Linked DNA regions of Microterricola viridarii. The main gene of each other region encodes a partner of the protein of the gene in region 2 in a complex. Links are inferred from orthologs where the notes say so. Each region holds a gene or a part of one and is shown on either strand. Other genes may lie near its edges.

Region 1 (11,064 bases), 260 kb from region 2 along the record:
TTCCGCCGCGGCGCGAACAGGTCGCTGGCGATCTCCTCGTCGCGTTCCAGGCAGAAGCCGATGTCGACCACCGTGTACTCCAGCCAGTCCCGGCAGGCCTCGATCGTCGCCGCGACCTTCTCGGCGCCGAGCTCCGGCCAGCGCTCCGCCCGCCCGATGCCCGTCAGCACCCAGAGGGCGCCGGGCGGCGCGGGGTAGCGCTCCGCGACCCGCTCCAGCTCGGCCCGGTTCAAGCCCCCGCCGCCGCCCAGCCGGCAGGCGGCGGCGAACCCGGGCGACTCGTCCAGCAGGCCGAGCACGGGCGCCACGCTGCCGCCATAGCTGTCGGCATCCGCCAGCACGACGGAGCGGCCGAGGGCGGCGATCTCGGCCGCGATGTTGACGGCCACGGTGGTGCGCCCCGGCGCCCCGGCCGGGCCCCAGACGACGATGACGGTGCCGCCCCGTCTCACAGCGGGCTGTGCCGGCCGCGGCTCCGGCAGGCTGGGGTCGCCCGCGCCGAGCTGCGCCTCGATCTCCGCCCAGGGGGCGTCCGCCGCGAGCACCTCGTGCAGGCCGATCCGCGCCGCGTGGGCGCGCTCGGCGGCATCGGAGGCGAGCGCGATCAGCCGGATGCCGCGGCGGTCACAGGCGGCGAGCAGCTCGGCCCCGAGGGTCTGCGCGGTGGCCGAGACGAGCACGACGTCGATGCTGCCGGTCGCGGGGGCGTCCAGGGCGGCGACCACCTCGCGTGCGGTGCCGAGCCGGGCCGCAATCCGGTGCCCGTGCTCGAGGATGTCGGCCAGCAGCCTGTCCTCCGTGCGGGCGTCGAGGGCCAGGGCGAGGGTGGCCACCGCTACTCCCCCGCCTGCGCCATGCTGGCCGGCACCAGCGAGAGCGCGTCCCCGTTGGCGATCGCCTGCAGCACGGCGGCGACCTTGGCGGTCGGCAATCGCAGCTCGACCGAGCGCCCCTGCCCGCCCAGGATGCCCCCGCCGTCGATCACGCGCACCACCTCGGCGGCGGAGAGGATGACGGCCGGCGGCCCGAAGCGGCCGTGCTCGAGCTGTTCCGCCGCCCAGAGGTCGACGGGCGCTCCGGGCGCGACCGCGGCGGCGATGTCGCCGGAGAGCGCGACCACGACCCCTGTCTGACCGGCCTCCGACTGCCGGCTGAGGGCGGAGGCCGGGATCAGCTCCCCGGCGGCCACGGCACGGGTGAGCACGAGGCCCTCCTCCGGCAGCTCGCCGACCGCGAGATAGCGCTCCGCGACCGCGCCCAGGCGCACCGGGGCCGCCTCCAGCTGCGCGGCGGTGATCGTCGTGCCGGCCGGGAGCATGCCGCGGGCCGCGTAGACCTCGGCGGTGTCGTCGACGCCGGCCACGATGGCGGAGACGCCGACGATCGAGCCGGCGACGAGCACGATGCCGACCGCGAAACGCGGGTCGACCCAGAACGGCCGCTTGGACCCCCGCACGGCCTCACCCTCGACCTGCCCCATGAGCGCGCCCTCCGTCCGTGACGCTCGCGAGCGCTGCCGACCGCGATGCGGCTCCCATGATCGCAAAAATCCGGGTCGCCCGAAAAAGTTATCCACAGCTTGGATCTGCCCGTTCCGCGCACCGCGCGCGCGGCCATAATCGAAGCATGCCCGCTGCCGCCCCCGACGACGCCCTCGGTCGCTTCGTGACCCTGGGCGACACCGCCGAGATCCTGAAGATCAGCGTCGACGAGGCGCTGGCGCTCGTCCGCTCCGGCGAGCTGCCGGCGATCCGGGTCGGCCGGGCGGCAGACACGAGCGGCGGGGCGAGCAGGTGGCGGGTGGAGCGCACGGTGCTGGAGGCCTACATCGAGGGCAAGTACGAGGAGACCCGGCGGATGGGGCTCTGGAACCAGGCCGAGTTCGCGAACATCCCCGAACTCTCCGGCGGCACCATCGTGCGCGGCCCGGGCACGCCGCCCGCCGCCGATGCCACCGACGAGGACTGAGCCGACCGGCCGCCCGGCCGACCACCCGGCCGACCGCCCGACCAACCGCCCGGCCAATCGCTCAGCCGGCCACCCGCAGCATCATGATCTGCTCGAAGGGGATGAGCCGGTAGCCGGTCACGAGTGATTCCCGCCGCGGAGTGCCGGGCTCGTGCAGCGCCAGGTCGCAGTGGTCCCTGCCGACCCTGTCGATGGTGCCGTGCAGCAGCCAGGGCGCGCCGGACGGCCGCGGCCCGCAGTCGAGCTCGACGCGGGCGCGCCGCCGGCAGAGGTCGCGCAGCACGAAGGCCAGGCCGATCCGCTCCGCCAGGCGGGCCGGTGCGGCGGGCTGCTCGGCCAGGCTCCGTTGAATGCCGTCGGGGTCGAGCAGCACGCCGCTGACGGCCGCGAGCGGGATCACGCACTGCGTGCCGTGCCCGCCGGCCCGGCCCAGCTCACCGGCGAGCCAATCCCGCCCGAAGGTGAGCGCGCGCACCGTGACGAGGGCGCCGGAGCGCAGTTCGAGCCGCAGCAGCCCGCCGCCGGCATCCGGGCCATCGCCGCTCAGCGCCGCCAGGCGGGAGCGCATCGTCAGCCGGCCGAGCCGCAGCCGCTCCTCCTCGGCGCGCAGCTGCTCGTCCTCTGCCGTCAGCTCCTGCTCGAGTTGGCTCTCCATGTCGTCGAACAGGCTCTCCCAGCGCATGCGCACACGCTAGCTTGTTCCGGCCCGGACGGTCGAAAGTTATCCACAGCGCGATCTGACTCTGGACAGGAGGGAAGCGCGGGTGCTTTCATGTCAGGAGCACACCCCCTGAACGGGGGTCACCCGCGGAGGCATCATGCCCAGTGAACTGCACCGACCGGCCCAAGCCGAGGCTCCAGCCGATGACGCCTTCGCCAGACAGCGGACGGGGCGCGCGGCACTGCCGGACCCGGAGCCGCTCCTGGTCAACCTGACGAGGAGCGTGCTGGAGATCCTTTCCGGCGAGCGCGACCTGGAGCAGATCGCCCGCTGGGTCACCGACGAGGTGTACGCCTCGCTGACGACCCGGGTGACCATCGCGGCCAGGGCGCGCGCCGTGAAGAAGATCCCGGTGCAACGGCAGAGCCATCACATCGCCCGCGTGATCGTCAGCGAGCCGCGCGACGGGGCGGTGGAGGCCGTCGTCATCGTGCACAGCCGGGCTCGCAGCCGGGCCGTGGCGATCCGGCTCGAGGGCCTGGATCAGCGCTGGCGGGCCAGCGCGATCAGCGTCCTGTAGCGACAGCTTCCGTCGTGGCAGGCTCCGCGGTGGCAGACCCCGTCGCGGCGACGGCCGGGCGCGCGGCCAGCACCTTCGGGCGCAGCGCGACGAAGTAGAGCACCAGGCCGACCAGCAGCGCGATGTGGCCGAGGCCCGCGATGCCGGCGATGGCCGCGCTGTGCTCCCGGCCGAGCACGGCGAGGATGCCCTGGGCGGTCATCGCGCCGGTCGTGACGAGGATGCCGGCGGAGTAGACCCAGAAGAACCAGCCGAACAGCGGGCTCTCCGCGACGGCGAAGAGCTTCTCCAACGCCAGCAGGATGAGGAAGACGGTCATGCCGAGCGCGAGCAGGTGGGTGTGTACGAGGGCGAGCTGGGTGTCTCCGGTGAAGTCGTTGCCCTTCGTGAACTCGCGGTAGAACAACCCGGACGCGACGCCGAGCAGCATCGAGGCGAACGCGGCGTAGAACAGTCTTCTCATCAGGCAGCAGCTTTCTGGGTGGCGGGGGTCCACTCAGTCTCCCAGCGGGCCAGCCGCAAGCACATCCATCCAAAGACGGAATGCCCCCGCACTGGATGAGTGCGGGGGCATTCCGGGTGTCTCGTGTGTTACTTCTTGCCCTGGGCGCGACGCTCGGCACGGTTGGACGGGGCGGCACCGCCGGTGCTCTGACCGAAGGCACCGCGGCCGGCCGGCGCCTCGGCGGCGGCCTCTGCGGCATCCGGCTCGGTCTGGCTCGCGGCCACCTGACGGCGGGCGCGGTCGGTCGCCGCCTGCTGGATCTGGCCGCGCTGGTTGCGCACCTCGACTCCGCCGGAGTCGCTCGGAGCCGTGTAGCTGAGCTTCTCGACCGGCGCCTCGGAGCGGGAGAGCCCCTTGGCCGCGACGCGCGGCCCTGCGACCTCGCCCTGGCCCTGCGTCACCTCGACCTCGAGGTTGAACAGGAAGCCGACGGTCTCCTCGCGGATCTGGCCCATCATCTGCTGGAACATGGCGTAGCCCTCGCGCTGGTACTCGACCAGCGGGTCGCGCTGCGCCATGGCGCGCAGTCCGATGCCGTCCTTGAGGTAGTCCATCTCGTAGAGGTGCTCGCGCCAGCGGCGGTCGATCACCGAGAGCACGACGCGGCGCTCGAGCTCGCGCATGGCGGGGGCGCCGAGCGACTCCTCGCGCTTCTTGTAGGCCAGCTTGGCGTCGGAGAGGATCTCGCGGCGCATGAACTCGGGGTTGATTCGCCCCTTGTTGCCCGCCTCCGCGACGACCTCGTCGATGGTGAGCCCCACCGGGTAGAGGGTCTTCAGCTCGGTCCACAGGGCGTCGAAGTCCCAGTCGTCGCCGGAGCCCTCGCTGGTGTGCTGCTCGAGCACGTCGTCGATCACGCTCTCCAGGAACGCCTGCGTGCGCTCGTGCAGGTCGTCGCCCTCGAGGATGTGGCGGCGGTCGCTGTAGATGGCCTCGCGCTGGCGGTTCAGCACGTCGTCGTACTTGAGCACGTTCTTGCGGATCTCGGCGTTGCGCGCCTCCACCTGCGACTGCGCGCTGCGGATGGCGCGGCTGACGACCTTCGACTCGATGGCCATGTCGTCCGGCACGCCGGTGCGCCCCATCAGGGCCTCGGCGGCGCCGGCGTTGAACAGGCGCATCAGGTCATCGGTCAGCGAGAGGTAGAAGCGGCTCTCGCCCGGGTCGCCCTGACGGCCGGAACGACCGCGCAGCTGGTTGTCGATGCGGCGCGACTCGTGCCGCTCCGTGCCGAGCACGTAGAGGCCGCCGGCCGCGACGACCTTGCTGGCCTCCTCCTCGACGGTGGCCTTGACCTTCTCGAAGACCTCGTCCCAGGCCAGCTCGTACTCCTCTGGCGTCTCGACGGGGCTGAGGCCCTGCGCGTTCAGCTCGGCGACGGCGAGGAACTCGGCGTTGCCGCCGAGCATCACGTCGGTTCCACGGCCGGCCATGTTGGTGGCGACAGTGACGGAGCCGAGGCGCCCGGCCTGGGCGACGATGGCTGCCTCGCGGGCGTGGTTCTTGGCGTTGAGCACCTCGTGGCGGACACCCTTCTTGGCGAGCAGGCGCGAGAGGTACTCGCTCTTCTCGACGGATGTCGTGCCCACCAGCACCGGCTGGCCGGCCTTGTGGCGTACCACGATGTCCTCGACCACCTGGCCGAACTTGGCCTCCTCGTTCTTGTAGACGAGGTCGGGCTGGTCGATGCGCTGCATCGGCTTGTTGGTCGGGATCGAGACGACGCCGAGCTTGTAGGTCGACATGAACTCGGCGGCCTCGGTCTCGGCGGTGCCGGTCATGCCGGAGAGCTTGGAGTAGAGGCGGAAGTAGTTCTGCAGCGTGACGGTGGCCAGGGTCTGGTTCTCGGCCTTGACCGCGACGCCCTCCTTGGCCTCGATGGCCTGGTGGATGCCCTCGTTGTAGCGGCGGCCCATCAGGATGCGGCCGGTGTGCTCGTCGACGATGAGCACCTCGCCGTTCATCACGACGTAGTCCTTGTCGCGCTTGAACAGGGCGTTGGCCTTGATCGCGTTGTTCAGGAAGGAGATCAGCGGGGTGTTGGCCGACTCGTACAGGTTGTCGATGCCGAGGTAGTCCTCGACCTTCTCGATGCCGGGCTCCAGCACGCCGACGGTGCGCTTCTTCTCGTCCACCTCGAAGTCGGTGCCGGGGACGAGGCGCTTGGCCAGCTGGGCGAATTCGGTGAACCAGCGGTTCGCCTCGCCGGATGCCGGGCCGGAGATGATCAGCGGGGTGCGGGCCTCGTCGATGAGGATCGAGTCCACCTCGTCGACGATGGCGAAGTAGTGGCCGCGCTGCACCATGTCGCTGGCCTGCCAGGCCATGTTGTCGCGCAGGTAGTCGAAGCCGAACTCGTTGTTCGTGCCGTAGGTGATGTCGGAGGCGTACTGCTCACGGCGCACCTCGGGCGTCTGGCCGGCGACGATGCAGCCGGTCGTCATGCCGAGGGCGCGGAACACGCGGCCCATCAGCTCGGACTGGTAGCTGGCCAGGAAGTCGTTGACGGTGATGATGTGCACGCCGCGGCTGGTGATGGCGTTGAGGTAGGCGGCGGTCGTCGCGACCAGAGTCTTGCCCTCACCGGTCTTCATCTCGGCGATGTTGCCGAGGTGCAGGGCAGCGCCGCCCATGAGCTGCACGTCGAAGTGGCGCAGGCCGAGGGTGCGGCGGCTGGCCTCGCGCACGGCGGCGAACGCCTCCGGCAGCAGGTCGTCCAGGGACTCGCCGTTCGAGTAGCGCTCGCGCAGCTCGACGGTCTCGTGCTTGAGCTCCTCGTCGCTCAGGTGCGTGAAGTCGTCTTCAAGCGCGTTGATCGCCTTGGCGTAGTTCTCGAGGCGCTTGAGAGTGCGCCCCTCACCGACGCGAAGGACTTTTTCCAGAATTGAGGCCACGGATTGTCTCCAGTTGTCTGAGGGCTCGGGTCGTGCCGCCACGTTGTCGGACAGCGGGCGCGTCAGCGCGCGGCCGACTCCACTCGGCAACGATAGCAATCGTATCGGGCAGAACGGTGTGAATGCGCCGCCCGGACGGCACCGGGCCCCGCACCAGCGACTGGTGTGGGGCCCGGGCGACCTGCGACGGCACTCAGGCGGAGACGGCCTCCAACTCGGCGTCTCCGAGCCCGATCACGCCGTAGTCCCAGCCCTTGCGCCGGTAGACGACGCTCGGGCGGTCGGTCTCGATGTCGTGGAACAGGTAGAAGTCGTGCCCGACCAGTTCCATGTTGTAGAGGGCGTCGTCGATCGACATGGGGATGGAGGCGAAGAGCTTGCGCCGGATGACGACGGGCGTGTAGTCCTGCTCGTCCCCCTCGCCGCCTGCCTCGCCCACAACGGGAACAGAGCCCGTTCGCACCTGCTCCAGCACCTCGGCGTCGGCCGGCTCGATGTGCACGGCCTCGAAACCTCCCGTGCTGGCCTCGCGCAGCGAGATCGGCCGGTGGTTGCCACGATGCACCTTGCGCCGATCCTTGGCGCGGCGGACCCGCTCCAACAATCGGCCGAGTGCGACATCGAACGCGGCGTACTTGTCTGAGCCCTCGGCCTCGGCGCGGACCAGTGGTCCCTTGCCGATCAGCGTGAGCTCCACCCGGTCACTGCGCACGGAGCCGTTGGCCTGGCTCTGGCGGCTTACCTTGATCTCGAGTACCTGTGCCTTCTCGGCCAGATTTGCGACCTTCTCGGCCTTCTCTGTTGCGTAGTCCCGAAAACGATCGGTGATTCCCAGGTTGCGTCCGACGATGTTAATTTCCATGACGACCTCCCAGACAGGCGTGCCGCCCGGCGTCTACTGGGCGGACCTTTCTCGCCTTTAGGCCCACCGTAGTCGCTGCCCCAGGGAAAGTCATCGCCATTTCATCCGAAGGTGCCACGAGTCTCGGCCGGAGGGTTGCGCAGGCGGGTGTCGGCCAGCACCGCGACGCCGCAGACGGTGCCGCCCGCGGCCCGCAGGGCGCGCACGGCCTCGGCCGCGGTGGCCCCCGTGGTGAGGATGTCGTCCACCAGGAGCAGGCGGCGCCCGGCCAGGGAGGCCGTGCCCCGGCGCAGCCGCAGCGCCCCGTCCAGGTTGTCGCGGCGGGCGCCGCGGCCGAGGCCGACCTGGTCGCGGTGCGAGGCGGCGTGGGCGAGCAGCGGGGCACCGCGCAGCCCGGCCGCGGCGAGCAGGCTGCCGACCGGGTGGTAGCCGCGTCGGCGCAGCGCCGCGGCATCCGATGGCACGCAGACCAGCTCGATCGGGGCACCGGCCGGCGCCTCGGCCACGGCGGCCGCGATGGCCGCGGCGAGCGGGACGGCCAGCGGCCGGGCGGCCTCGGTGCGCCCGGCGTCCTTGAAAGCGAGTAGCGCCCGCCGGGCGGGGCCGGCGTAGTCGAGGCCGCACCACACCCGCTGGCCGAGCCGCTCCGCGGGGTGCGGGACGGATGCCGCGAAGGCGGCGGCACAGCCGGGGCAGAGCCCCCGCTCCGGGCGGCCGCAGCCGACGCACTCGCTCGGGGCGAAGACGGCGACAGCCTCGGCGAGCGCGGTGCGCAGTGCCGAGTTCAGCGATGAGTTCAGCGCCGCGTTCAGGGCCGAGCTCAGTGTGGGCGGCAGGGGCGGCAGCAGCGAGGCCATGGCGCCATGCTGGCCCACTGCGGCGGCGCCCGCGCGGAGCCGGCCCGGCCTGTGCACGGACCCGCCGCGCGCGGGCGCTGTGCACAACAGGCCGCGCGGAACGGGCCTAGCGCCCGAGCGAGACCCCCAGCACCGCCACGCCGTCCAGGCGCGGCTGCCAGGTCAGCCCGCGGCGCTGCAGCAGCACCCCGTCGGCGGTGAGCAGCCGCAGCTCCCGAGTCGCGTTGCCGCCGCTCAGGGTGGTGGCGCCGGGTGAGCCCTCGATCTCGGAGCTCGGCCCGCCCAGCTGTTGTGTCGTGATCAGCGTCTCCTCGCCCTCCCCGCGGGTCAGCGTCGCCACCGTCAGCTCGTTCACCCAGGCCGTGCCGAGCGGGGTCTCTGCCGGGATGGCGAGCTCGAGCGGGATGCCCAGTTTGAGCGGGGCGTTGCGCCCCTCGCCGTCGCGGCGCTGCACGGCGGCCGCCACCAGCCGGGTCGCGTCACCCGCCCGGTAGAGGGCGAGCAGGCGGGTGCCGTCGCGGGAGAGTGCGATGGAGGTGATCTGGGTGGCGTCGGGCCAGCTCGTGCCGACGACGTGCTCCGAGCCGTCCGGCGCGAACGCCAGCAGCTCCCCCGGCGCATCGGCCGGCACCGACCAGACGTAGCCGAACACGTCGACGGCGGGGGCGATCAGTCCCGCCCGGTCGTCCAACAGTCGCGCATCGCTGCCTGCGCGCGCGACGTGCACGCCGTCTGCGCTCAGCACGGCCGCCGTGTCGCCGGATTGCTGCCGGACGCCGAGGTTCACGGCCGTGGGGTTCAGCGCCGTGATCTGGGCCGACTGCTCCAGCGGCGTGATGGTGTCGCCGGTGGTGGCCAGGTAGCCGATCTGGCCGTCGCGCAGGATGAGCGCCCGCGGGTCGACGTGCGGGTCGGTGATCACGGTGCCCGGCACCTCGGGGATCTGCTGCTCGATCTGATCGACGGTGATGGCCACCCCGGAGATCGCCGAGACGTTGCGCAGGCTCTCGCGCAGCTGCAACCGCATCCGGCTCAACTGCACCGCCTCGGTCTGCAGCACGCCGGGCGAGAGGTCGACGATGGCGTCGCGCGCGACGATGCGCACGGAGTCCGACGCCAGCGCGGTGCCCTCCGGGAACGCGGACTGCACGGCGTCGGCCAGCCAGTCGCTCGGGCCGCTGAGCAGTGCCTTGACGATGACCGTCGGTGTCGACGTGCGGCGGGGGAACCAGCGCAGGTCGGGCACCAGGTAGCTGAACGTCGGGTCGAAGAAATAGAGCGGGTAGCTGCCGAAGACGAGCGCGAAGGTGGGCTGGTCGACGAGGATCCCCTGCGGCGCGCTGCTGATGCGCCACTGCTCGCCGACCCGGCTGAACTCGTAGCCGAGCACCTGTGTGGTGGGCTCCTCGCGCTGCACGAAGTCCCCGGTCGCGCTCACGTCGGCGAGCGCCGACACGGTGAGGGCTATGGAATCCGCGCCCTGCGGCTGCGTGCTGCGCAGGGTGCCGCTGTCGATGAGGGCGCTGGAGTCCGGGTCCCACTCGGCGGAGAACTCGGGGGTGAGGTATTCCTTGGCCACCGCGTAGCGGTCGTGCGGGCTGGCCGCGGCCTCCACGAAGCCGAGCAGGATCTCCTCCTGGGTGGCGCCGGGCTGCGGGCTGCGGGCGAGGAAGTCGAACTCGGGGCTGACCTCATTCTCCACGCCCCGCCCGGCGTGCACGCCGCCGGAGCTCGGGATGCCGGCGCAGCCGGCCAGGGCAAGGGCGAGCAGTGCGGCGACGGCGGCGAGCCTGGATCTGTTCCTCACGAGGATCCTCCCTGTTCCGGCCGGTTGCGGCCCGCGTCTTCCGGCGGCAGCGGCAGCGGGGACTCCCCCATCGGGCGCCCGTGCACGCGCGGGAGCGTCAGCCGGAACGCCGAGCCGGCGCCGGGGGCCGACCAGACGTCGATCGTTCCGCCGTGCAGCATCGCGTCCTCGAGCGAGATGGGCAGGCCGAGGCCGGTGCCGCCGATGGTGCGCTTGCGCGAGGGGTCCGCACGCCAGAAGCGGTCGAAGACGCGGGCGGCCTCGCCCTCCTTCATGCCGACGCCGTAGTCGCGCACGGTGAGGGCGACCGCGCTGGCCGTGCTGTCCACGAACAGCACGATCGGCTTGCCCTCGCTGTGCTCGATGGCGTTGCCGAGCAGGTTGCTCACGATGCGGCGAATGCGGCGCGGGTCGAGCTGGGCCGGCAGGTGCCCGCCGGGGGCGACCAGGCGCAGCTCGGTGCCGTTCTGTGCGGCCAGCTCGCCCATCGACTCGATCGTCTCCTCGACGATGTGCACGAGGCTGGTCGGCTCCAGGTCGAGGGCGACGGAGCCGGCGTCGTAGCGGCTGATCTCGAGCAGGTCGGCCAGCAGCAGCTCGAAGCGCTGCACCTGGGTGTGCAGCAGCTCCGCGGTGCGCTCGGTGGCCGGCGGGAAGCTCTCGCGCTGGTCGTAGAGCACGTCCCCGGCCAGTCGGATGGTGGTCAGCGGAGTGCGCAGCTCGTGCGAGACGTCGGAGACGAATCGCTGCTGCACCTCGCTGAGGTCGGCGAGCTTCTTGATCTGCGCCTGCAGGCTGTCGGCCATGCCGTTGAAGGAGCGGGCCAGTGTCGCGATGACATCCTCGCCCTTCTCCGGGATGCGCACCTCGAGCTCGCCGGCTGCCAGGCGCTCACTGGTCTCCGCCGCGACCCGGATCGGTGTCACCACG
Region 2 (10,696 bases):
TCGGAGAGGTGCTGCCGGGCGGCGACCAGCTCGGGTCGGCTGGGGTCCGGGACCACGACGGTGAAAGCCGAGTCGCCGCTCCACCCGGCGACGTCGGCGCCGCCGTCGACGGAGACGATGTCGCCGGGCTCGAGCGGACGGCTGCTCGGGATGCCGTGCACGACGTCGGCGTTCACCGAGATGCACAGCGTGTGGCTGTAGCCTGGCACCATCTGGAAGTTCGAGACCCCGCCGGCCGCGATGATCGCGGCCTCGGCGATGGCGTCGAGTTCAAGCGGGGTGATGCCCGGGCGGATGCTGTTGCGCACCGCGTCGAGGCCGGCGGCCGTGACCAGGCCGGGCGCCACCATCTGCCGGAGCTCGGCGGCTGACTTGTAGATCGAGGCGCGACGGAATCCCACGGAGAGCCCTAGGAAGCGACGGCGGCGGAGTCGGCTGAGCCGATTCCCGCTGCCTGCAGTGCTGCGCTGATGCGGTCGCCGACCTCGTCGACGCTGCCGAGGCCGTCGACGTCGATCAGCAGGCCACGCTCGCGGAAGACCTCGACGAGCGGGGCGGTCTCGCGGAGGTAGACCTCCTGGCGGTGGCGGATGGCCTCTTCGGTGTCGTCGGCGCGGCCCTGCTCGTGGGCGCGCTTGGTGAGCCGGGCGATGAGCTCCTCCTGGTCGGCGACCAGGCGGATCACGGCCTCGAGGGGCTGACCCTTCTTCTCCAACAGCGCGTCCAGGTAGTGCACCTGCTCCAGCGTGCGGGGGTAGCCGTCGAGGAGGAAGCCGTTGGCGGCGTCCGCCTCGTCGAGGCGAGAGGCCACGATCTCGTTGGTGAGCGAGTCCGGCACGTAGTCGCCGGCGGCGACGATCGCCTTGACGCGCAGGCCGAGCTCAGTCTCGTTCGTGATGTGGAAGCGGAAGATGTCGCCGGTCGAGATGTCGGGGATCCCGAACGTCGCGCCGATGCGCTTGGCCTGAGTGCCCTTGCCGGCGCCGGGCGGGCCGACGATCAGGAGGCGTGCGCCCCGGGCGATGTTGCTCTCTGCGGTGGTAGTGCTCATCGCAGCAACCCTTCGTAGTGACGCTGCTGCAGCTGCGAGTCGATCTGCTTGACCGTCTCGAGACCAACACCAACGATGATCAAGATGGACGCGCCGCCGAACGGGAAGTTCTGGTCGGCGCCGACCGCGGAGAACGCGACCAGCGGCAGCAGGGCGATGATGCCCAGGTACAGCGCGCCGGGAAGCGTAATGCGGGTGAGCACATAGTCGAGGTACTCGGCGGTGGGTCGACCGGCACGGATGCCGGGGATGAAGCCACCGTACTTCTTCATGTTGTCAGCGACCTCTTCAGGGTTGAAGGTGATGGCGACGTAGAAGTAGGTGAAGCCGACGATGAGCAGGAAGTACAGCGCCATGTAGAGGGGCTGGCCGCCGCCGGTGAGGTTCGCGGTGACCCAGAGCACCCACGGCTGCGGCTCCTGGCCGGGTGCCGGCTGGTTGAACTGCGCGATCAGTGCGGGCAGGTAGAGCAGCGAGGAGGCGAAGATCACGGGGATCACGCCGGCCATGTTGACCTTGATCGGGATGTAGGTGTTGTTGCCGCCGTAGGTGCGGCGCCCCACCATGCGCTTGGCGTACTGCACCGGGATGCGTCGTTGCGATTGCTCGACGAAGACGACGGCGGCGACGACCACGAGCCCGATGGCGATCACGATGGCGAGGGTTCCCCAGCCCTTGGATGCGGCAATGCGGCCGAGCGAGTTCGGGAACATGGCGGCGATCGAGGTGAAGATCAGCAGCGACATGCCGTTGCCGACGCCGCGCTCGGTGATGAGCTCGCCCATCCACATGATGACACCGGTACCGGCGGTCATCGTGAGGACCATCAGCATGATGGCGTACCAGGCGTCGTTGGTCAGCAGCTGGGTACATGCCGGGCCGCCAGAGCTGCCGAACAGCGCGCCACTGCGGGCGACGGTGATCAGAGTGGTCGACTGCAGCACTGCCAGCGCGATGGTGAGGTATCGGGTGTACTGCGTCAGCGTTGACTGACCCGACTGACCCTCCTTGTAGAGGGTCTCAAAGTGTGGGATGACCACGCGCAGCAGCTGCACGATGATCGAGGCCGTGATGTACGGCATGATGCCCAGCGCGAAGATGGAGAGCTGGAGGAGGGCTCCACCGCTGAACAGGTTGACGAGCTCGTAGAGACCAGAGGTGTCCGAGGTAGCCGCGAGACACTGCTGCACGCTGTTGAAGTCAACGAACGGCGCCGGGATAAACGAGCCCAGTCGGAACAGGGCAACCATGCCCAAGGTGAATCCGATCTTCCTGCGAAGATCGGGCGTGCGGAAGATCCGCGCGATGGCGCTAAACACAAGGCCTCCTGTAATTCCGTGAAGAATCAGTCACTGCAATCACACCCATTGTGTGAATCGAGCCTGCCGGGCCCCCACGAATACTACGCGAGGTCCCGGCAGGCTCGTTACAACTACTGGTGCTTTTAGTTGATTGATCCGCCAGCGGCGACGATCTTGGCCTCGGCGGAGCCGGAGACCTTGTCGACGGTGACATTCAGCTTAACGCTGATGTCGCCCTCGCCGAGAACCTTGACCTTCTCGTTGTTGCGCACCGCACCCTTGGCGACCAGGTCGCTGATGGTGACGTCTCCACCGGTGGGGTAGAGCTCGGCGAGCTTGTCCAGGTTGACAACCTGGTACTCAACGCGGAACGGGTTCTTGAAGCCGCGCAGCTTGGGGGTGCGCATGTGCAGAGGCATCTGCCCACCCTCGAAGCCGATACGAACCTGGTAGCGGGCCTTGGTGCCCTTGGTGCCGCGACCCGCGGTCTTACCCTTGGATCCCTCACCACGACCAACGCGGGTCTTGGCCTTCTTGGCGCCGGGAGCCGGACGAAGGTGGTGCACCTTCAGAACCTGCTCGCGGGCCTCGACGACCTCAGCCTTGGCCGGAGCCTTGGCAGCTGCAGCCTTGGCCGGAGCCTTGGTTGCGGCCTTCTTGGCCGGAGCCTTGACGGCGTCCTTCTCTGCTGTTTCCTTGGCGTCAGCCATTAGTCAATCTCCTCGACCTTGACAAGGTGAGCGACAGTCTTGACGTACCCGCGGTTCTGCGGGGTGTCTTCACGAACGACAACGTCACCGATGCGCTTGAGACCCAGGCTGCGAAGCGTGTCGCGCTGGTACTGCTTCTCACTAACTTTGGACTTGATCTGCGTAACCTTGAGCTGCGCGGCCATTACGCACCTGCCTTCGCTGCTGCGGCGGCCTCGGCTGCCTGAGCCTCTGCACGAAGCAGACGAGCCGGGGCGACCTCGTCGTAGGGGAGCCCACGACGGGCGGCAACTGCACGAGGTTCCTCGAGCTGCTGCAGGGCTGCGACGGTTGCGTGCACGATGTTGATCGTGTTCGAAGAACCGAGCGACTTGCTCAGAACGTCGTGGATGCCAGCGCACTCGAGGACGGCGCGAACCGGGCCACCGGCGATAACACCGGTACCGGCAGCGGCCGGACGCAGCAGGACGACGCCGGCTGCAGCCTCACCCTGCACGGGGTGCGGGATGGTGCTGGCGACGCGGGGGACGCGGAAGAAGTTCTTCTTTGCCTCCTCGACGCCCTTGGAGATGGCGGTCGGGACCTCGCGGGCCTTGCCGTAGCCAACGCCAACGAGTCCGTTGCCATCGCCGACGACGACGAGAGCGGTGAAGCTGAAGCGACGACCACCCTTGACGACCTTCGACACGCGGTTGATGGTGACAACGCGCTCCAGGAACTGGCTCTTCTCAGCGTCGCGGGCTCCGCGATCGCCGCGGTTGGGGTTGCGCTCACGGCCGCCGCGACGAGCCTCACGCTCGTTCTGGGCGGGAGCCGTCGACGCAGCGGTCTCCACCGGTGCCTCTACAGCCACCTCTTGCTCCTTAGTAATCTCGCTCACAGCTTGAGCCCTGCCTCTCGCGCTCCATCGGCAACAGCAGCGATACGACCTGCGTACTTGCTACCACCACGGTCGAAAACGACTGCGTCAATGCCGGCAGCCTGCGCGCGCGCGGCGACGAGCTCGCCGATCTTGCGGGCCTTGGCCGACTTGTCGCCGTCGAAGGTGCGCATGTCTGCTTCCATGGTCGACGCCGAGGCCACGGTGTGGCCCTTGCTGTCGTCCACGACCTGCACGAAGATGTGACGAGCCGAACGGTTGACGACGAGGCGCGGACGAACCGCGGTGCCCTCGATCTTCTTGCGAAGTCGGGTGTGGCGACGTGTGCGCGCAGCCGACTTGCTCTTTCCTCTGGTTCCGAGACCCATGGTTACTTACCAGCCTTTCCGGCCTTACGACGGACAACCTCGCCGGCGTAGCGGATGCCCTTGCCCTTGTAGGGCTCCGGCTTCTTGATCTTGCGGATGTTGGCGGCAACCTCACCGACGGCCTGCTTGTCGATGCCTGCAACGGTGAGCTTGGTGTTGCCCTCGACCGTGAAGGTGATGCCCTCAGGGGCGTCAACCGTGACGGGGTGCGAGAAGCCGAGAGCGAACTCGAGCGAGTTGCCCTTCTGCGCGACGCGGTAACCGGTGCCGACGATCTCGAGGCCCTTGGAGTAGCCCTCGGTGACGCCGATGATGTTGTTTGCGATGAGCGTGCGCGTGAGGCCGTGCAGCGAACGCGATGCGCGCTCGTCGTCGGGGCGAGTGACCAGAACCTGGTTCTCCTCGACCTTGGCCTCGATCGGGCTGGCGATGACGAGCGAGAGCTCGCCCTTCGGGCCCTTGACGGCGACGTTCTGGCCCGAGATCGTCACAGTGACGCCTGCGGGAATGTCAATGGGAAGTCGACCAATACGTGACATAGGTGGTTACCACACGTAGGCGAGGACTTCCCCACCCACGCCCTTCTTCTCGGCCTGGCGGTCCGTGAGGAGGCCGCTGGAGGTGGACAGAATGGCAACACCGAGGCCACCGAGAACCGTGGGGATCTCGGTCGACTTTGCGTAAACGCGGAGGCCGGGCTTCGAGACACGCTTGATGCCAACGATCGAGCGCTCACGGTTGGGGCCGAACTTGAGGGCCAGCGTGAGGGTCTGTCCGACCTTCGCGTCGGTGACCTCGAAGCCGGAGATGTAACCCTCACGCTTGAGGATTTCAGCAATGTGCGACTTGAGCTTGCTGTGCGGCATAGACACGGTGTCGTGGTACGCCGAGTTAGCGTTGCGCAGTCTGGTCAGCATGTCTGCGACCGGATCTGTCATCGTCATATGGATGCATTTCCTTCATTCACCAGGTTTCGACGCGCTTTACAAGGGCGCCGACCTGTGGTGCTGGGGCGCATGCGGTTGCATACGCCCGGTATTAGGTTGGCTCCCTGCGCAAGCAAGGAGCCAACCTATAGATACTACTAGGAGTTCTCGGCCGTCTTGAACGGGAAGCCGAGCGCCTTGAGCAGCGCGCGACCCTGTTCGTCGTTCTTGGCAGTCGTCACAACAGTGATGTCCATGCCGCGAACGCGGTCGATCTTGTCCTGGTCGATTTCGTGGAACATAACCTGCTCGGTCAGACCGAAGGTGTAGTTGCCGTTGCCATCGAACTGCTTGTCCGACAGGCCGCGGAAGTCGCGGATGCGGGGCAGAGCGAGGGACAGCGTGCGGTCCAGGAACTCCCACATGCGGTCGCCACGAAGCGTGACGTGGGCGCCGATGGGCTGGCCCTCACGCAGCTTGAACTGGGCGATCGACTTGCGAGCCTTGGTGACCTGCGGCTTCTGACCGGTGATCTTGGTCAGGTCGGCAACAGCGCCATCGATGATCTTGCCATCGCGGGCTGCCTCACCGACACCCATGTTCACGACGATCTTGACGAGTCCGGGGATCTGGTTGACGTTTGTCAGGCCGAGCTCGGCCTTCAGAGCGTCAGAGATCTCTCCCTGGAACTTCGCCTTGAGACGCGGCTGGATTTTGCCAGTAGCGATGTCAGTCATTAGAGGTCCTTACCTGACTTCTTGGCGTAACGAACGCGGACCGTCTTGGTGACGCCGTCCTTCGTTACTTCCTCATTGCGGAAACCGACGCGCGTGGGCTTCTTGGTCTCGGGGTCGACGAGCGCAACGTTGGACACGTGGATCGATGCCTCGTGCTTCTCGATGCCGCCCGTCTTGGTGCCACCCTGAGTCTGGCCGACGCGAACGTGCTTGGTGACGAAGTTGACACCCTCCACGATCACGCGGTTCTTCTCAACGAGGACCTGGATGACCTTGCCCTGCTTGCCGCGGTCACCGCCCTTTTCCTGGCGGCGGCCGGTGATGACCTCTACGAGGTCACCCTTCTTGATGTTCGCCATGACTTAGATAACCTCCGGTGCCAACGAGATGATCTTCATGAACTTCTTGTCACGAAGCTCACGGCCGACCGGGCCGAAGATACGGGTACCGCGGGGGTCACCGTCGTTCTTCAGGATCACTGCGGCGTTCTCGTCGAACTTGATGTAGGAACCGTCGGGACGACGGGTCTGCTTTTTGACGCGCACGACGACAGCCTTGACGACGTCGCCCTTCTTGACGTTGCCGCCGGGGATTGCGTCCTTGACGGTGGCAACGATGACGTCACCGATGCCGGCGTAGCGGCGGCCGGAGCCACCGAGAACGCGAATGGTGAGAAGCTCCTTGGCGCCTGTGTTGTCGGCAACCTTGAGCCGTGATTCTTGCTGAAGCACTTCTAACTCCTTCTACGAAGCAAGCCCGAGGGCTTACTTGGCCTTCTCGAGAATCTCGACCAGGCGCCAGCGCTTGGAGGCGCTGAGGGGGCGGGTCTCGCTGATGACAACGAGGTCGCCGATGCCCGCGGAGTTCAGCTCGTCGTGAGCCTTCACCTTGGACGTGCGGCGGATGACCTTGCCGTACAGGGGGTGCTTCACGCGGTCTTCGACCTCAACGACGATGGTCTTGTCCATCTTGTCGCTGGTGACGTAGCCACGACGGGTCTTGCGGTAGCCGCGAGCGAGTTCGGTCGTCTCGGCGACCTCGGCTGCAGCAGCCTTCTTGGTCTCAGCCATGACTAGGCCTCCTTCGTCTCTTCAGCCGAAGGAGCCTCAGCGGCGTCCTTCTTGGCCTTGGTCTTCTTCTCAGCCTTGGCAGGAACCTCGACCGGTGCGGGCGTGGCACGAATGCCCAGCTCGCGCTCACGGAGAACCGTGTAGATACGAGCGATGTCGCGCTTGACCGCACGCAGGCGGCCGTGGCTCTCGAGCTGACCGGTGGCCGACTGGAAGCGCAGGTTGAACAGCTCCTCCTTGGCCTTCTTCAGCTCGTCGACGAGACGCTCGTCTTCAAATGTGTCCAGCTCGACGCTTGCGAGCTCCTTGGATCCGATCGCCATTATGCGTCGCCCTCCTCGCGCTTGATGATGCGTGCCTTGAGGGGCAGCTTGTGAATTGCACGGGTCAGTGCCTCGCGGGCCAGTGTCTCGGGGACACCGGCAACCTCGAAGAGCACGCGGCCCGGCTTGACGTTAGCGACCCACCACTCGACGGAACCCTTACCGGAACCCATGCGGGTTTCGGCCGGCTTCTTGGTCAACGGACGGTCAGGGTAGATGTTGATCCACACCTTTCCGCCACGCTTGATGTGACGCGTCATGGCGATACGAGCGGACTCGATCTGACGGTTGGTCACATAAGCGGGGGTCAGGGCCTGGATACCGAACTCACCGAAGGAAACCTTGGTGCCACCGGTGGCCTGGCCGCTACGACCCGGGTGGTGCTGCTTGCGGTGCTTGACTTTACGTGGAATCAACATGGTTATGCCTCAACTCCTGCTGCGACCGGCGCCTGTGCCTCTGCACGGGGTGCACGGCGCGGGCGGTCGTCACGACGCTCGGGGCGCGACGACTTCTGGTTCGCCTGCTCGCGAGCGAGTTCCTTGTTGGTGATGTCACCCTTGTAGATCCAGACCTTCACGCCGATGCGGCCGAAGGTGGTCTTTGCCTCGTAGAAGCCGTAGTCGATGTTCGCGCGCAGGGTGTGCAGGGGCACACGGCCTTCGCGGTAGAACTCCGAGCGGCTCATCTCGGCGCCGCCGAGGCGGCCGGAGACCTGGATACGAACACCCTTGACTGCGGGGGTCCGCTGAGCGCCCTGCAGGCCCTTACGCATTGCGCGGCGGAAGGCCACACGTGCGGAGAGCTGCTCGGCAATGCCCTGAGCAACGAGCTGAGCGTCGGCCTCGGGGTTCTTGACCTCGAGGATGTTCAGCTGGATCTGCTTCTTCGTGAGCTTCTCGAGGTCGGCGCGGATGCGCTCGGCCTCTGCACCACGACGACCGATCACGATGCCCGGACGGGCGGTGTGAATGTCGACGCGGACACGGTCACGGGTGCGCTCGATCTCGATGCGCGAAACGCCGGCACGGTCGAGCGAGGTGCTCAGCATGCGACGGATCTTGACGTCTTCCGCGACGAAGTCGCGGTAACGCTGCCCGGGCTTCGTGCTGTCAGAGAACCAACGCGACACGTGGTCGGTGGTGATTCCCAGACGGAAGCCATAGGGGTTTACTTTCTGACCCATTACTTCGTGCCCTCCTCAGGAGTGGTGAGCACAACAGTGATGTGGCTGGTGCGCTTCAGAATCTGGAATGCGCGGCCCTGTGCGCGCGGCTGGAAACGCTTGAGGGTTGCACCCTCGTCCACGAATGCCTGCGAGATGAACAGATCCTGCTCATCAAGGAAGGTGTTCGAGGCGTCTGCCTTGACTCGCGCGTTGGCGATTGCCGAGGCAACCAGCTTGTACACGGGCTCGCTCGCACCCTGAGGGGCGAACTTCAGGATTGCCAGAGCTTCCTGTGCCTGCTTGCCGCGGATCAGGTTGACAACGCGACGAGCCTTCTGGGGGGTGACGCGGATGTGTCGCACGCGTGCGATCGACTCCACCATTTCTTCTCCTCCTTCACGTCACCGCGTTAGCGGCGACGGCCCTTCTTGTCGTCCTTCACGTGACCACGGAAGGTGCGAGTGGGCGCGAACTCGCCGAGCTTGTGCCCGACCATGGTTTCGGTGACGAACACCGGAATGTGCTTGCGACCGTCGTGCACTGCGATGGTGTGTCCCAGCATGGCGGGGATGATCATCGAGCGGCGCGACCAGGTCTTGATCACGTTCTTGTTGTTGGCTTCGTTCGCCGTGATCACCTTGCGGAGCAGGTGGTCATCAACGAAGGGGCCCTTCTTAAGACTGCGTGGCATCTTCTACAACTCCTACTTACGCTTCTTGCCGACATTGCGTCGACGAACAATGAGCTGGTCGCTGGGAAGGTTGCGCTTGCGTGTGCGGCCTTCCTTCTGGCCCCAGGGGCTGACCGGGTGACGTCCACCGGAGGTCTTACCCTCACCACCACCGTGCGGGTGGTCGACCGGGTTCATAGCGACACCACGCACGGTCGGGCGAACGCCCTTCCAGCGCATACGGCCGGCCTTACCCCAGTTGATGTTCGACTGCTCGGCGTTGCCGACCTCGCCGATCGTGGCGCGGCAGCGTGCGTCGACGTTGCGGATTTCGCCCGACGGCAGACGAAGCTGCGCGTAGGGGCCGTCCTTGGCGACGAGACGAACCGATGCACCGGCCGAGCGGGCCATCTTCGCGCCGCCACCGGGGCGGAGCTCGATAGCGTGAATCACGGTACCGGTGGGGATGTTCTTCAGCGGCAGGTTGTTGCCGGGCTTGATGTCAGCGCCGGGACCCGACTCGACAATGTCACCCTGCGACAGCTTGTTCGGAGCGATGATGTAGCGCTTCGTGCCATCGACGTAGTGCAGAAGAGCAATACGTGCAGTGCGGTTGGGGTCGTACTCGATGTGAGCGACCTTCGCGTTGATGCCGTCCTTGTCATTGCGCTTGAAGTCAATGACACGGTACTGGCGCTTGTGGCCACCACCGATGTGACGGGTCGTGATGCGTCCCTGGTTGTTACGTCCACCGGTCTTGGGCAGCGGGCGCAGCAGCGACTTCTCGGGGGTCGAGCGGGTGATCTCTGCGAAGTCCGCAACAGAAGATCCGCGACGACCCGGGGTCGTGGGCTTGTACTTACGAATAGCCATGTTTTTCCTCTGCTCCCTAGCCGACAGCCGTGAAGATGTCGATGGAACCGGACTTGAGCGTGACAATGGCACGCTTGGTGTCCTTGCGCTTGCCCATGCCGAACTTGGTGCGGCGGGTCTTGCCCTGACGGTTCAGGGTGTTGATGGACGCGACCTCGACGTTGAAGATCTTCTCGATAGCGAGCTTGATCTCAGTCTTGTTCGAGCGGGGGTCCACGACGAAGGTGTACTTACCCTGGTCGATCAGGCCGTAGCTCTTCTCGGAAACGACCGGAGCGATGATGACGTCGCGCGGGTCCTTGTTCTGAGTGGCGCTCATGCGGAGACCTCTTCCTTCTTGCTCTTCGAAGCGATGAACGCCTCGAGCGCAGCCTTGGTGAAGACGATGTCGTCAGAGACGAGCACGTCGTAGGCGTTCAGCTGGTCGGCCTGCAGCACGTGCACCGACGGGATGTTGCGCACGGCCTTGGCGTTCGCAACGTCACCGCGCTCGAGCACGACGAGAACGTGCTTCGAGGTTGCGACGTGAGCGAGGAGCCCAAGAGCGGCCTGCGTGTTCGGGGTCTCGTTCAGAACGAGAGACTCGACAGCGTGCACGCGTGCTCCACGAGCGCGGTCC

Evidence for each region.
Region 1: the proteins of secY (region 2) and secA are in contact, whole or in part, in a crystal structure (PDB 3DIN), measured with the Thermotoga maritima proteins. The link is inferred for Microterricola viridarii from one-to-one orthologs. Residues at the interface, in WP_004081795.1 of Thermotoga maritima: Glu108, Gly109, Glu110, Glu111, Ala236, Glu237, Arg238, Arg239, Ile240, Thr241, Ile242, Gln243, Tyr244, Ala245, Arg246, Arg247, Val248, Thr249, Gly250, Arg251, Arg252, Val253, Tyr254, Gly256, Ala257, Ser258, Thr259, Tyr260, Leu261, Pro262; in WP_004082002.1 of Thermotoga maritima: Glu261, Ala262, Arg263, Lys300, Ala301, Arg302, Thr303, Ile304, Ile305, Leu323, Tyr324, Asp325, Pro326, Val329, Ser330, Tyr333, Ile336, Lys340, Phe345, Val349, Glu363, Phe364, Tyr374, Ser375, Gly376, Gly377, Glu393, Ile395, Thr482, Ser483.

The regions. Positions count from the first base shown.
Region 1 is NZ_LT629742.1:1,335,885-1,346,948, reverse strand. What follows is about bases 3,601-6,961. They hold secA (preprotein translocase subunit SecA), read right to left. Parts: upstream 6,609-6,961; coding sequence 3,801-6,608; downstream 3,601-3,800. Other genes in these bases: hpf (ribosome hibernation-promoting factor, HPF/YfiA family), read right to left, coding at 6,802-6,961; BLT62_RS06085 (DUF2871 domain-containing protein), read right to left, coding at 3,601-3,672. In the rest of the region: BLT62_RS06110 (AAA family ATPase), read right to left, coding at 1-833; BLT62_RS06105 (SAF domain-containing protein), read right to left, coding at 836-1,480; BLT62_RS06100 (helix-turn-helix domain-containing protein), read left to right, coding at 1,627-1,968; BLT62_RS06095 (hypothetical protein), read right to left, coding at 2,030-2,650; BLT62_RS06090 (Rv3235 family protein), read left to right, coding at 2,787-3,209; more of BLT62_RS06085, read right to left, coding at 3,196-3,600; more of hpf, read right to left, coding at 6,962-7,470; BLT62_RS06070 (ComF family protein), read right to left, coding at 7,572-8,327; BLT62_RS06065 (LpqB family beta-propeller domain-containing protein), read right to left, coding at 8,434-10,134; MtrAB system histidine kinase MtrB, read right to left, coding at 10,131-11,064. UniProt on the Escherichia coli protein: Required for protein export, interacts with the SecYEG preprotein conducting channel.
Region 2 is NZ_LT629742.1:1,075,037-1,085,732, reverse strand. Bases 210-3,202 are described here. They hold secY (preprotein translocase subunit SecY), read right to left. Parts: upstream 2,371-3,202; coding sequence 1,048-2,370; downstream 210-1,047. Other genes in these bases: rpmD (50S ribosomal protein L30), read right to left, coding at 3,062-3,202; rplO (50S ribosomal protein L15), read right to left, coding at 2,496-3,062; BLT62_RS04955 (adenylate kinase), read right to left, coding at 410-1,051; map (type I methionyl aminopeptidase), read right to left, coding at 210-401. Also shown: more of map, read right to left, coding at 1-209; more of rpmD, read right to left, coding at 3,203-3,247; rpsE (30S ribosomal protein S5), read right to left, coding at 3,247-3,942; rplR (50S ribosomal protein L18), read right to left, coding at 3,939-4,310; rplF (50S ribosomal protein L6), read right to left, coding at 4,313-4,849; rpsH (30S ribosomal protein S8), read right to left, coding at 4,856-5,254; rplE (50S ribosomal protein L5), read right to left, coding at 5,395-5,973; rplX (50S ribosomal protein L24), read right to left, coding at 5,973-6,332; rplN (50S ribosomal protein L14), read right to left, coding at 6,336-6,704; rpsQ (30S ribosomal protein S17), read right to left, coding at 6,738-7,043; rpmC (50S ribosomal protein L29), read right to left, coding at 7,046-7,366; rplP (50S ribosomal protein L16), read right to left, coding at 7,366-7,785; rpsC (30S ribosomal protein S3), read right to left, coding at 7,788-8,552; rplV (50S ribosomal protein L22), read right to left, coding at 8,552-8,917; rpsS (30S ribosomal protein S19), read right to left, coding at 8,944-9,225; rplB (50S ribosomal protein L2), read right to left, coding at 9,238-10,077; and 2 more genes. UniProt on the Escherichia coli protein: The central subunit of the protein translocation channel SecYEG. Consists of two halves formed by TMs 1-5 and 6-10.